4 regions of the Phenylobacterium sp. GW821-FHT12F10 genome follow, and region 3 is predicted to be linked to each of the others. Evidence: predicted binding sites of a transcription regulator. Region 3 holds the regulator's gene; each other region holds the start of a gene.
What was found. The regulator LexA, encoded in region 3, represses DNA repair genes until DNA is damaged. The targets are predictions, from matches to a motif close to ATGTTCNCNANNTGTTCT.

Region 1 (3,373 bases), 860 kb from region 3:
TCGGTGTCGGTGTGGTAGACCGTCACCAGCAGCTTCTCGGCCGGGATCTTGAATTCCTGGGTCAGCAGGGTCCAGGCGTGCTCGATGGCGCCGGCCTTGAAGTAGTCGCCGAAGGAGAAGTTCCCCAGCATCTCGAAGAAGGTGTGGTGGCGGGCGGTGTAGCCGACATTGTCCAGGTCGTTGTGCTTGCCGCCGGCGCGCACCGACTTCTGGGACGAGGCCGCGCGCGGCGCGGGCGGGGTCTCGGCGCCGGTGAAGTAGTTCTTGAAGGGCACCATCCCGGCGTTGACGAACAGCAGGGTCGGGTCGTTCTGCGGCACGAGCGGAGCCGACGGAATGATCAGGTGATCATTCTTCTCGAAGTAGCCCAGGAAGGCGCTGCGGATTTCGTTCAGGCTCGGCATGGCTCTAGACGCTTAAACTTGAAAGTTGGGGCGCGTGTTGCGCTGCGACATCGGCGTTCGTTTACGAGACTTGGACGCCCCCGCAAAGAAAAAGGACGCCCGGACCTGGGTCCAAGCGTCCTTCTCTTCGTGAACGACCGTGCGGGGTTCAGCCCCTTCGCGCCAGCCGCGCGGGTTGGCGGGGGCGCGACGGCGATGTCAGGGGGCCAAAGCGGCCGTTCACTTGAACCTGCGGACAGCTGCGGCGGCGGACGCTCAGGCCCGCCGGCCGGCCACCGGCCTATTCCTCGTCTTCGCCCGCCGTGGGACCCACCAGGAGCTCTTCCTGGATGACTTCCTTGGCGCCGCGGACCTGCTTTTCGATCTGGTCGGCGATGTCGGGATTGGCCTTCAGGAATTCGCGGACATTGTCGCGGCCCTGGCCGATGCGCTGGCTGTTCCAGGAGAACCAGGAGCCGGACTTCTCGATGACCCCGGCCTTGACCCCCAGGTCGATGATCTCGCCCAGCTTGGAAATGCCCTCGCCGTACATGATGTCGAACTCGACCTCGCGGAACGGCGGGGCCACCTTGTTCTTCACCACCTTCACACGGACGTTGTTGCCCATGATCTCGTCGCGGATCTTCACCGAGCCGGTGCGGCGGATGTCCAGGCGGACCGAGGCGTAGAACTTCAGCGCGTTGCCGCCGGTGGTGGTTTCCGGGCTGCCGTACATCACCCCGATCTTCATGCGGATCTGGTTGATGAAGATCACCAGGGTGTGGGTCTTGGAGATCGAGGCGGTCAGCTTGCGCAGGGCCTGGCTCATCAGGCGGGCCTGGAGGCCGGGCAGGCTGTCGCCCATCTCGCCCTCGATTTCCGCCCGCGGGGTCAGGGCCGCCACGGAGTCGATGACCACGATGTCCACCGCGCCGGAGCGCACCAGGGTGTCGGTGATCTCGAGGGCCTGTTCGCCGGTGTCCGGCTGGGAGACCAGCAGTTCATCCAGGTTCACGCCCAGCTTGTTGGCGTAGGAGGGGTCCAGCGCGTGCTCGGCGTCCACGAAGGCCGCGGTGCCGCCGGCCTTCTGGACCTCGGCCACCACGTGCAGGGCCAGGGTCGTCTTGCCCGAGCTTTCCGGCCCGTAGATCTCCACGATCCGCCCCTTGGGCAGGCCGCCGATGCCGAGCGCGATATCCAGGCCCAAGGACCCCGTGGAGACCGACTCGATCTCCATGTGGCTCTTGTCGCCAAGCTTCATCACCGAGCCCTTGCCGAAGGCCCGATCGATCTGCGCCATCGCTGCTTCCAGCGCGCGCTGCTTGTCACCGTCTTCTCGTGCCACGAGCTTCAATGCCGTTTGAGACGCCATACCAAGCACTCCCTATCCCATGATTCCGCCAACCCGGTGGGGTAGATCGCTCTCCCCGCCGCCGGACTCAGGTGTACTTAGTTTGTTCTCCGTTCACAAGATGTTCTTTTTCGCCTATGCGTCCGGAATTGACGTAGGCAGCGCCGTCAGCGCGGCCACCAGGGATAGCCCCGCGGCATGTCGGTGGAGACCTTGCCCGTGAAGGCCGGCGGCCGTTTCTCCAGGAAGGCCGCCACGCCCTCGCGCACGTCGGGCCCGGTCCCGAGCGCCATGGCCAGGGGACCGTCCACCTTCAGGGTGTCGTAGGGCGAGGCCGCCTCCGACAGCCGCCACAGCATCTGGCGGGTCAGGGCCACCGACACCGGGGCGGTGTTGTCGGCGATGGAGCGGGCGATCGCGCGCGCGCGGGGCAGCAGGTCCTCCGGCGTGGTGACCTCGCTCACCAGCCCGCCCTTCAGCGCCTCGGCGGCGGAGAACAGCGCCCCGTCCAGGCACCAGCGCAGGGCCTGGGTGATTCCCACCAGCCGGGGCAGGAACCAGGCGCTGCCGGCCTCGGGCACCAGGCCCCGGCGGGCGAAGACGAAGCCGAACTTCGCCGTGTCGGCGGCGATGCGGATGTCCATGGGCAGGGTGAGGGTCAGGCCCACCCCCACCGCCGAACCGTTGAAGGCGGCGATGGAGGGTTTGCGGCACTCATAGACCGCCCCCACCATCCCCGACCCGCCCGAGCGCCCGGCCTTGGAGACGTCCCCGAAGGCGGCCGAGCCCTCCGCCGAGGTGGTGTCGAAGGCGCCCGCGCCGGCCGACATGTCGGCCCCGGCGCAGAAGCCCCGCCCCGCCCCGGTCACCAGCACCACCCGGACGGCGTCGTCCCCGTCGGCCCGATCGAAGGCGTCGGCCAGCTCGGCGCCCATGATGGCGGTATAGGCGTTGAGCTTGTCGGGCCGGTTGAGGGTGATCTGCATGATCCCCTCTGAGACGTCACAGAGGATGTGCTCGTAGGTCCTGGACATGGGTCGCCTCCCTAAGGCTTTGGCGGAAGGCTAGGCGGGTGACGCCCACGTCAGGCAAGCGGCGTTCACGCGCCTGGCCAAGGGGCGGGAGCGGCTTGTCCGGCTCGGCCAAAGGCTTCTAGACTTCGGCGGCGGGGCCATTGTGGGCCGCGCGGTCCGGAGCCCGTATGTCCTTCCAGCTGCTCGCCGGCCGCACGCCGCTGACCGCCCGGCGACTGGCCTATGTGGGACCCGGCCGCGCGGCCTTCGAGGACGACTACCTGGCCCGCAATCCGCAGGCGGCCTTCGTCGCGGACGGCGAGGCGGCCGATGTCCTGGTGATGGCCGATCTGGACGAAGGGGCGCCGCAGGACATCGCCGCCGCCGCCGCGGTCGTCGAGCCGGGCGGCTATCTGGTGGCGGCCTCGCGATCGGGACCCCGGGTGGCCGCGGTCCTCGCGGCCCTGGGGGACGGCTTCCGGATCGCCAAGCTGCAGTTCCTGGTTCCCGGCGACGACCACTTCAACGACCTGGCGCCGCGCCGCGACCCGGCCGCCCTGGGCGAGATTTCCGACCGCGACCTGCTGCTGGTGGTCCAGAAGCGTGACGGCCCCCCGCCGCCCGAG
Region 2 (3,373 bases), 500 kb from region 3:
CTTGGAGATCGGCCGGCGGTCCTGGGGCACGGCGATCTCGCGCGCGCCGGAGAGGTACTGGCCGGTGATGCTGTTGGGATTGGCCATGACCTCGGCGGCCGTGCCCTCGGCGATGATCTCCCCGCCGTGCACGCCGGCGGCGGGTCCCATGTCGATGACATAGTCGGCCGTCAGGATCGCCTCCTCGTCGTGCTCCACCACCAGTACGGAGTTGCCCAGGTCGCGCAGGCCCTTGAGGCTGGTGAGCAGGCGGGTGTTGTCGCGCTGGTGCAGGCCGATGGAGGGTTCGTCCAGCACATAGAGCACGCCGGTCAGGCCTGAGCCGATCTGGCTGGCCAGGCGGATGCGCTGGCTCTCGCCCCCCGACAGCGTGCCCGAGGCGCGGCTGAGATTGAGGTAGTCCAGGCCGACGTTCACCAGGAACCGCAGGCGATCATTGATCTCCTTCAGGATCCGCCGGGCGATCTCCATCTGCTTGTCGGTGAGGCTGGTCTCCAGGCCTGTGAACCATTCCTCGGCGTGGCGGATCGACAGGCGCGAGACCTGGCCGACATGCTGGCCGGCGATCTTCACCGCCAGGCTCTCGGGCTTCAGGCGATAGCCCTCGCAGGCCTCGCAGGGGGTCTCCGACTGATAGCGGCCCAGCTCCTCGCGCACCCAGGAACTGTCGGTCTCCCGCCAGCGGCGCTCCAGGTTCGGCAGCACGCCCTCGAAGGTCTTGTTGACCTCGTACTTCCGGGCGTTGTCGTCATAGACGAACTTGATCTTGTCGGCGCCCGATCCGTAGAGGACCACCTTGCGGGCCTGCTCGGGCAGCTTCCACCAGGGGTCGTCCATCGAGAAGCCGTAGTGGCGCGACAGGGCCTGCAGGGTCTGGGTGTAGAGCGGGGAGGGGCCCTTGGACCAGGGTGACACCGCGCCCTTGTGCAGGGACTTGTCCTTGTCGGGCACAACCATGTCGGCGTCGAAGGCCAGCTTCATCCCCAGACCGTCGCAGACCGGGCAGGCGCCGTAGGGGTTGTTGAAGGAGAACAGCCGCGGCTCGATCTCGCTGATGGTGAAGCCGGAGACCGGGCAGGCGAACTTCTCGGAGAACAGCAGGCGCTTCGGCTCGGCCTCGCCCTCGGCCTTGTCGGCCCACTCGGCCACGGCGATGCCGTCGGCGAGCTTGAGCGCGGTCTCCAGGCTGTCGGCGTAGCGGCCCTCGAGGCCGGCCTTGGTCACCAGCCGGTCCACCACGATGTCGATGTCGTGCTTGAACTTCTTGTCCAGGACCGGGGCGTCCTCGATGGGGAAGAACTCGCCGTCGATCTTCAGCCGCTGGAAGCCGGCCCGCTGCCACTCGGCGATCTCCTTGCGGTACTCGCCCTTACGCCCGCGCACCACGGGGGCCAGCAGGTAGAGGCGCTCGCCCTCGGGCAGGGCGACGAGCTTGTCGACCATCATGGAGACGGTCTGGCTCTCGATGGGCAGGCCGGTGGCCGGCGAGTAGGGCACGCCCACCCGCGCCCACAGCAGGCGCATGTAGTCGTGGATCTCGGTGACGGTGCCGACCGTGGAGCGCGGATTGCGGCTGGTGGTCTTCTGCTCGATGGAGATGGCCGGGGACAGGCCCTCGATCAGGTCCACGTCGGGCTTGGACATCAGCTCCAGGAACTGGCGCGCATAGGCCGAGAGGCTCTCGACATAGCGGCGCTGGCCCTCAGCATAGATGGTGTCGAAGGCCAGCGAACTCTTGCCCGACCCCGACAGCCCGGTCAGCACCACCAGTTCGCCCCGCGGGATGTCCACGTTGACGTTCTTCAGATTGTGCTCCCGCGCGCCGCGCACGCGGATGAAGTTCAGCTGTTCGGCCATCTTGTCCTGAAACGCTCTTCACCCGCCGAGGGTCTCGACGGGACCGTTTAATGTAGTGAACGGACTCACGGATAACATGGGAACAATCGGAGAACAAACGTCGCAGGACGTCAGTCTCCGACCTCCGCACGCCGTGGGTCGCGCGCGGACTCTAACGCGCGGGCCGCCGAAAACTGTCAGCAGTGATCTGAGATCCTAGCCTTCGCGCTTGGCGTAGACCGGCGGGCGCTTCTCCAGGAAGGCGCGGACGCCCTCGCCGAAGTCGTCGTCCTGGGCGCAGAGGATCTGGTTGCGGTCCTCCATGGCGATCACCGCCTCAAGGCCGTTCGCGTCGATGGCGTGGTTCAGGGCCTCCTTGGTGAGGCGCAGGCCCAGCGGGGTGGCGTTGAGCATGTCCTTGGCGAAGGCGTCGGCCTCAGGTTCCAGGGCCTCCGGCGCCACGACGCGGCTGACCAGGCCGAGTTCGCGGGCGCGCTCGGCGTCGATGAAGCGGCCGGTCAGCATGAACTCGGCGGCCACCGAACTGCCCACCATGCGCGGCAGGAAGTAGCTGACCCCGATGTCGCAGGCCGACAGCCCGATGCGGATGAAGGCGGCGTTCATGCGCGTCCGCGGGGTGGCGATCCGCACATCCGACGCCAGGGCCAGGGCGAAGCCGCCGCCGCTGGCCGCCCCGTCGACGCAGGCGATGATCGGCTGCGGGCAGCGGCGCATGGCGATGACGATCTCGCTGATCTGCCGCTGGCCCGTCAGGCCGGCGCCCACCGAGCGCGGCGTCCCGTCGTTGGACCCGGAACGCTCCTTGAGGTCCAGGCCGGCGCAGAAGGCTCCGCCGGCGCCGCAGAGCACCACCACGCGGACGTCGCGGCGCCAGTAGAGGCCGACGAAGAAGTCGCGCAGCTCCTCCACCAGCTTGCGGTTCAGGGCGTTCAGCCGCTCGGGGCGGTTCATGGTGGCCCAGACGACGTCGCCGTCCATGCGCAGGTCCAGATGCTCGTAGGTCATGCTTGCCTCGTCTGTCCGCCGTTCGCGGGCGAGATCGCCCCGCGCGCATCTTCGCCCTGCGGCTCAGCTTGCTGCGCGTCTCCCTGGGGACCAAGCTGAACGCCCGATCCCTACGTCAGGCAAGCCGGGCTTTGACTGACCCAGCGGGACCCCGCGCAGCGTGACGGCAAGAGACGCGACAGGGAGGCGTTCAGGTGAACTTCGATTTTTCCGACGAACAGAAGCAGCTGCGCGACGAGGCGCGGAAGTTCCTCGCCGACCGCTGCGCGCCGACCGCGGTGCGCGCCATCCTGGAGGGGCCGGAGCCCTATGACCGGGCCCTGTGGAAGGGGCTCGGCGAGATGGGCTTCCTCGGCGCGGCCATTCCCGAGGAATATGGCGGCGTCGGCCTCGGACACCTGGAACTCTGCGTGATCGCCGAGGAGCTGGGGCGGGCCAATGCGCCGGTTCCCATGGCCTCCTCCATCTATCTGGCGGCCGAGGCCTTGATGCTGTGGGGAACCGAGGCGCA
Region 3 (3,373 bases):
ACGACTTCGCCCGCGACGCCTTCTTCGAGGGAATCGGCGGGGTGGGCTTCACCCTCACCGAGCCCCGCCAGATCTTCGCCGAGCCGCCGCCCTGGCGCCTGGCCCTGGAGATGCGGGTCAACGCCGCCCGCTGGGCCCTGGCGCGCAGGATCGTCGATCAGATGGGGGTGGAGAGCGGCGGCCTGGCCGCGGCCATGGTCACCGGTCACGAGGCCTTCGTGCCCCGGGAACAGGTGGACGCCCTGCGAGCGGCGGGCCTGGCCCACATCATCTCTATTTCCGGCCTGCACATGGCCATCGTCGGCGGCTTCGCCTTCGCCGGCGTCCGCCTGCTGATCGCCGCCTGGCCTTGGCTCGCCCTGCGTCTCTCCAGCAAGAAGGCCGCGGCCCTGGCGGGTCTCGCCGCCGTCCTGGCCTATCTGGTGCTGTCGGGCGCCCCTGCGCCGGCCGAGCGGGCCGCGATCACCGCCTGCGCGGCCTTCGGCGCCATCCTGGTGGATCGCCGCGCCATCAGCCTGCACACCCTGGCCATCGCCGCCCTGGTGATCCTGGCCCTGCAGCCGGAGGCGGTGACCGAGCCGGGATTCCAGATGTCCTTCGCCGCCACCACGGCGCTGGTCGCCCTGGCCGAGCTCTGGCCGCGGCCGGTGCGGGAGATCAACGCCCCCTGGCCGATCCGCGGCGTCCAGGCTGTGGGGACCTGGCTGGGCGCCAGCCTGGCGGCCAGCTTCGTGGCGGGCCTGGCCACCGGCCCCTTCGCCATGCAGCACTTCAACCGGGTCTCCACCTTCGGCCTCGCCGCCAACCTGTTGGTGGCGCCCATCTCCTCCTTCCTGATGATGCCGGCCCTGGCCCTGGGGGCGGTGCTGGCGCCCCTGGGCCTGGGGGAGGCTCCCCTGCGCGCGGCGGGCCTGGCCATCGAGGCCATGAACCGGATCGCCGCGACGGCGGCCGGCCTGCCCCACGCCCAGATCATCGTGGCCAGCGCGCCCGCCTGGACCCTGCCGGCGGCCTTCCTGGGCATCCTGTGGCTCTGTCTGTGGAAGGGGCCGCTGCGCTGGGCCGGCCTGCCCCTGGCCCTGGCCGTCACCCTGACCCCGCGCCCGCCGCCGCCGGACATCTGGATCGCCGCCGACGGCTCGACCCTGGCGGTGCGGCAGGGCGGGCAGGCGGTTCTGTTCCGTCCGGACGTGAAGCTGTTCGGCGCCGAGCTCTGGGCCCGGCGCAGGGGCCTGGAGCCCGCCACGGACGGTCTGGCGGCCCGCGACGCCCTCTATGACTGCGACCGCTGGTCCTGCGCCCCGAGGCTCGGCTCAAGCCCGCGCGTGGCCGCGGTCTTCACCCGGCGCGCCTCCACCATCGCGCGAAAGCTGCCGCTGTTCTGCCAATGGGCCGAGGTGGTGGTGGTGCGCGGCGCGGCGAACGCGGCCGACTGCCCCGCTGCGCTGTTGCTGACAGAGGACGACTTCGCCCGCGGCGGTTCGGCCGAGCTCTATCGCACGGCCCAGGGCTGGAGGATCGTCTGGGCGCAGACCCTGCGGGGCCGGCGCCCGTGGACGAATTAGAGAACGTCAGGCGGAAGTGGATGCCGGTTCCGCCGCCCGACGTGCTCTAATATCTTGAATCTAGACCCTTCTTGCCGTTTCAGATGAGTCATCTGAAACGGTCAGGGTCTAGTGGTACTTCCGGATCAGGCCGACGAGACGGCCCTGAACCTGGACCTGGTCGGGCCCGAAGATGCGGGTCTCATAGGCGGGGTTGGCGGCCTCCAGGGCGATGGAGGCCCCCTTCTTGCGCAGACGCTTGAGGGTGGCTTCCTCGCCCATCACCAGGGCGACGACGATCTCGCCGGAGGTGGCGGTGTCGGTCTTGCGGATCACCACATAGTCGCCGTCCAGGATGCCGGCGTTGATCATGGAGTCGCCCTGCACCTCGAGGGCGAAATGCTCGCCGGCGCCCAGCATGCTCTCGGGCACGTGCATGCGGTCGCGTTCCTGCTGGATCGCCTCGATGGGGGTGCCCGCGGCGATCTTGCCGAGGATGGAGATCTCGCGGGTGTCGTTGGCCGCGGCCGGCTGCGGCGCCGAGGATCCGGCCTCCACCAGCTGCGGCTTGAAGGGGGCGCGGCCCTTGGGCGGGGAGGAGGTGGTGGCCTGCTGCGGCAGCTTCACCACCTCCAGGGCCCGGGCCCGGTGCGGCAGGCGGCGCAGGAAGCCGCGCTCCTCGAGGGCCGTGATCAGGCGGTGGATGCCGGACTTCGACGCCAGGTCGAGCGCCTCCTTCATCTCGTCGAAGGATGGCGAGACACCGCTCTCCTTGATCCGCTCATGGATGAACATGAGCAATTCGTGCTGTTTGCGGGTGAGCATGGACGTAGAGCCCTTAAAGAACAAAGCAGAAACCTTGCCGATGTTCTCTAGGCGTTCTTCGTTAATGTCAAGTTGACCGCGGGCTAGGCCAGCAGGGCCCTCGCCGCGGCGGCCACGTCGGCCTGACGCATCAGGCTTTCCCCCACCAGCATGGCGCGAGCGCCGGACCGCTCCAGGCGGGCGGCGTCGGCGGGGGTGAAGATGCCGCTTTCCGTGACCAGCAAGGCGTTTGCGGGCGCCAGGGCCGCCAGACGCTCGGTGATGGCCAGGTCGATCTCGAAGCTGCGCAGGTCGCGGTTGTTGACCCCCACGAGGGTGGCGCCGAGCGCCCCGGCCCGGGCCATCTCGGCCTCGTCGTGGACCTCCACCAGGGCGTCCATGCCGAATCGGGCGGCTTCGGCCATCAGGGCGGAGGCGACGGAATCATCCACCATGGCCAGGATCACCAGGATGGCGTCGGCCCCGAGCGCCCGGGATTCGGCCACCTGCCAGGGGTCCACCAGGAACTCCTTGCGCAGGCAGGGCAGGGCGCAGGCGTCCCGCGCGGCGGTCAGGAAGCCGTCGGCGCCCTGGAAGCTCGGACCATCGGTCAGCACCGAGAGGCAGGCCGCGCCGCCGGCCTCATAGGCCCGCGCCAGGGCCGGCGGGTCGAAGTCGGCGCGGATCAGCCCCTTGGACGGCGAGGCCTTCTTGATCTCGGCGATCAGGGCCAGGCGCCCCGGCGCGTGGGCGCGTTCCAGGGCGGCGCGGAAGCCCCGCGGCGCGGAGGCCTGGGCCGCGGCGGCCTCGACCTCGGCCACGGTGCGCAGGGTCTTCCGCTCGGCGACCTCGTCACGCTTGTAGGCGGCGATCTTGGAAAGGATGTCGCTCACGGGGCGCTCGTGATGGCCACGAGCTGCTCCAGGGCGCGCCTGGCCCGCCCGTCGTCGATGACGGCGCGCGCCAGGTCGATCCCGTCGCGCAGGGTCTCCACCTTCTCCCCCACCAGGAAGGCGGCGGCGGCG
Region 4 (3,373 bases), on a different contig from region 3:
GCCCAGGCCGCCCGCGATCTCGGCGAGGCCGGGGTCGACCGCCTGACCCAGCGCCTGGCGAGCGAAAGCCCGGAGGAGGCCCTGGCCGAGGCCATGGCCGGCGACCTGGGCCTGGGGGGCGACCTCTTCACCTACGAGCACCCCGACAACGCCGACATCCTGGCCGTCGCCGAGCGGCGCAAGGGCCTGCCGGTGGCGCTCGGGGTCTATTACCTGCACGTCTCGCGCCGGTGCGGCCTGAGCGTCCAGGGGGTCGACTTCCCCGGCCACTTCCTGCTGCGCATCGAGACCCAGGAGGGGCCGCTGGCCCTGGACCCCTATGCGGAGGGGCGGGTGGTCCTGCCCTCGGAGCTGACGCGGCGGGCCCTGCACGCGGGCCTCACCCCCAATGTCGCCGACCGGCTGGACCGGCTGATGGCCCCGGCTCCCGACCGGGCGGTGCTGATCCGGCTGCAGAACAATATCTTCGCCCGCGCCTCGGCGGCCGGCGACTTCGCGCGGGCCGAGCGGGCCGCCCTGCGCCGGGCCCTGCTGGACCCCCTGGATCACCGCCCCTGGCTGGACGTCGCCGCCGCCCGCGAGGGCCAGGGAGCCCTGGCCGGCGCCCTGCAGGCCCTGGCCCAGGCCTCCTCCCTGGACGGCGGCGCGGCCCTGGCCGCCCGGGCCCATCGCGAACGGGTGCGCCTGAAGCTGAACTGAACCCCGCCTTGAATTTTGCGGCCTGACGCGCGCCTGAACCAGTCCACGTCAGGCTGTCACGTTCTCGGCGCTGGCGCATCGGGTCCCCCCGAACTATCTGAGACCCCTCAGCCGTTCAGGAAGCCCGCCCATGTCTTTGAAGGTCGCCGTGCAGATGGACCCCCTCGAGGGGATCAATATCGAAGGCGATACGACCTTCCTGATGATGTTGTCGGCCCAGGAGCGGGGGCACAGCCTGTGGGTCTACACGCCTGAGCGCATGGCCCTGGAGACCGGGACCCTGACGGCGCGGGGCCGGTCGGTGACCGTCCAGGCCGTGAAGGGCGACCACGCCCGGTTCGGCCCCTGGGAGGTGCGCGACCTGTCGGAGTTCGACGTCGTCCTGCTGCGCCAGGACCCGCCCTTCGACATGGCCTACATCACCTCCACCCACTTCCTGGACGCCATCCACCCCAAGACCCTGGTGGTCAACAACCCCACCGAGGTGCGCAACGCCCCGGAAAAGCTGTTCGTCACCACCTTCCCCGGCGTGCAGCCCCCGACCCTGATCACCTCGGACCTGGAGGCGATCTACGAGTTCCGCGCCCGCCAGGGGGACATCGTGCTCAAGCCCCTGAACGGCGCCGGCGGCTCGGGCGTGGCCCGGCTGCTGGCGGACGACCCCAATCTCGACGCCATGCTGGACCTGCACCGGATGATCAGCCGCGAGCCGGTGATCGCCCAGAAATACATCCCGGCGGTCACCAAGGGCGACAAGCGGATCCTGCTGGTGGACGGCGCGCCGGTGGGCGCCATCAACCGGGTGCCCAGCGCCGGCCAGATCCGCTCCAACCTCGCCGTCGGCGGCCGGGCCGAGGCCGTGGAGCTGACCGCCCGCGACCGCGAGCTGTGCGGGATCATCGGGCCGGAGCTGAAGCGCCGGGGCCTGATGTTCGTGGGCATCGACGTGATCGGCGACTTCCTCACCGAGATCAACGTCACCTCCCCCACCGGCGCCGTCGCCCTGAAGCGCTTCACCGGCGTCGACGCCACCGTGGTGATGTGGGAACGGGTTGAAGCCCTTCGCGCCACGGTCTAGCTTGTGAGGTGAGAAGACCGTCCTAGGTGACGGAATCATCTCATCTTCCCATTAGGTTCCTTTTTTGTTCTTGATCCGACCCGCGCCGCGTGCTGGGGTTGTGGATAAATCATGCTCAAATTGAGGACGTGAGACATGGCCGCGCGCGTCGTCACCATGGCCTTCCAGGGGGTCGAGGCCCGCCGCGTCGATGTCGAGGTGCAGCTCACCGGCGGCGAGTTCGCCTTCATCCTGGTGGGGCTCGGCGACAAGGCGGTCGGCGAGAGCCGCGAACGGGTGCGGGCGGCCTTTTCCGGACTGGGCCTGTCGCTGCCGGGCCGGCGGATCATCGTCAACCTGGCGCCGGCCGACCTGCCCAAGGAGGGCAGTCACTACGACCTGCCCATCGCGCTCGCGGTCATGGCCGCCATGGGGGTCGTCCCGCCCGACCGGCTGACCGACTGGGCGGCCATGGGGGAGCTCTCTCTCGACGGACGGATCGTCCAGGTGGCCGGCGCCCTGCCGGCCTCGGTGGCCGCCGGCGCCATGGGCCTGGGCCTGATCTGTCCGGAGGCCTGCGGCGCCGAGGCCGCCTGGGCCGGGGAGACGCCGGTGCTGGCCGCCCCCTCGCTGATCTCCCTGGTCAACCACTTCCGCGGAACCCAGATGCTGGCGCCGCCCAGGCCGGGCGCCATGATCGACGGCGAGCGGGTTCCGGACCTGAGGGAGGTCAAGGGTCAGGAGAACGCCAAGCGCGCCCTGGAGATCGCCGCGGCCGGCGGCCACAACCTGGCCTTCACCGGCCCGCCGGGCTCGGGCAAGTCGATGATGGCCGCGCGCCTGCCGGGCCTGCTGCCGCCGCTCACCCCCGCCGAGCTGCTGGAAACCTCGATGATCCATTCGGTGGCGGGCCTGATCGCCAGGGGCGAGCTGACCCGGGCACGGCCGTTCCGCAGCCCTCACCACTCGGCCACCATGGCGGCCCTCACCGGCGGCGGGATCCGCATCAAGCCCGGCGAGGTGTCCCTGGCCCACAACGGGGTGCTGTTCCTCGACGAGCTGCCGGAGTTCTCCGCCCAGGCCCTGGACAGCCTGCGCCAGCCCTTGGAGACCGGCGAGGTGATCGTCGCCCGGGCCAACGCCCATGTGCGCTATCCGGCCCGGTTCCAGCTGGTGGCGGCGCAGAACCCGTGCAAGTGCGGCCACGGCGGGCCGGGTCGCGGCGCCTGCGGCCGCGCCCCGCGCTGCCAGACCGACTATCAGATGAAGGTGTCGGGGCCCTTCCTCGACCGCATCGACCTGCAGATCGAGGTCCCGCCGGTGAGCGCCGCCGACCTGGCCCTCCCCGCGCCGTCGGAGGGCACGGCGGAGGCCGCCGCCCGGGTGGCGCGGGCCCGGGACCTGGCCGCCGAGCGGGCCGCCCGGTCCGGCCACGAGCGGGCCGAGCCGATCAACGCCAGGGCCGAGGGGGAGTGGCTGGAGACCATCGCCGACCTCGATCCGCCGGCCCGCGCCCTGCTGGCCAAGGCCGCCGAGGCCAATGGCCTGACGGCGCGGGGCTGGACCCGCACCCTGCGCCTGGCCCGCACCATCGCCGACCTTGAGGGGGGCGGCGCG

Region 1: a site for LexA is predicted at 1,845-1,862, ahead of recA (recombinase RecA). Genes of this name have one in related genera too.
Region 2: a site for LexA is predicted at 1,937-1,954, ahead of uvrA (excinuclease ABC subunit UvrA). Genes of this name have one in related genera too.
Region 4: a site for LexA is predicted at 1,820-1,837, ahead of AC1RN5_RS19510 (YifB family Mg chelatase-like AAA ATPase). Genes of this name have one in related genera too.

What each region holds. Positions count from the first base shown of each region.
Region 1 covers NZ_JBXAPY010000001.1:738,761-742,133, reverse strand. The annotation lists gene alaS (alanine--tRNA ligase) at 1-404, opposite strand, end outside; gene recA (recombinase RecA) at 685-1,755, opposite strand; gene AC1RN5_RS03685 (enoyl-CoA hydratase-related protein) at 1,902-2,768, opposite strand; gene AC1RN5_RS03680 (glycosyltransferase family protein) at 2,936-3,373, shown strand, end outside.
Region 2 covers NZ_JBXAPY010000001.1:1,104,078-1,107,450, forward strand. The annotation lists gene uvrA (excinuclease ABC subunit UvrA) at 1-1,857, opposite strand, end outside; gene AC1RN5_RS05555 (enoyl-CoA hydratase/isomerase family protein) at 2,053-2,862, opposite strand; gene AC1RN5_RS05560 (acyl-CoA dehydrogenase family protein) at 3,057-3,373, shown strand, end outside.
Region 3 covers NZ_JBXAPY010000001.1:1,599,476-1,602,848, forward strand. The annotation lists gene AC1RN5_RS08030 (ComEC/Rec2 family competence protein) at 1-1,565, shown strand, start outside; gene lexA (transcriptional repressor LexA) at 1,674-2,369, opposite strand; gene trpC (indole-3-glycerol phosphate synthase TrpC) at 2,453-3,241, opposite strand; gene trpD (anthranilate phosphoribosyltransferase) at 3,238-3,373, opposite strand, start outside.
Region 4 covers NZ_JBXAPY010000004.1:54,899-58,271, reverse strand. The annotation lists gene AC1RN5_RS19520 (transglutaminase family protein) at 1-699, shown strand, start outside; gene gshB (glutathione synthase) at 830-1,777, shown strand; gene AC1RN5_RS19510 (YifB family Mg chelatase-like AAA ATPase) at 1,913-3,373, shown strand, end outside.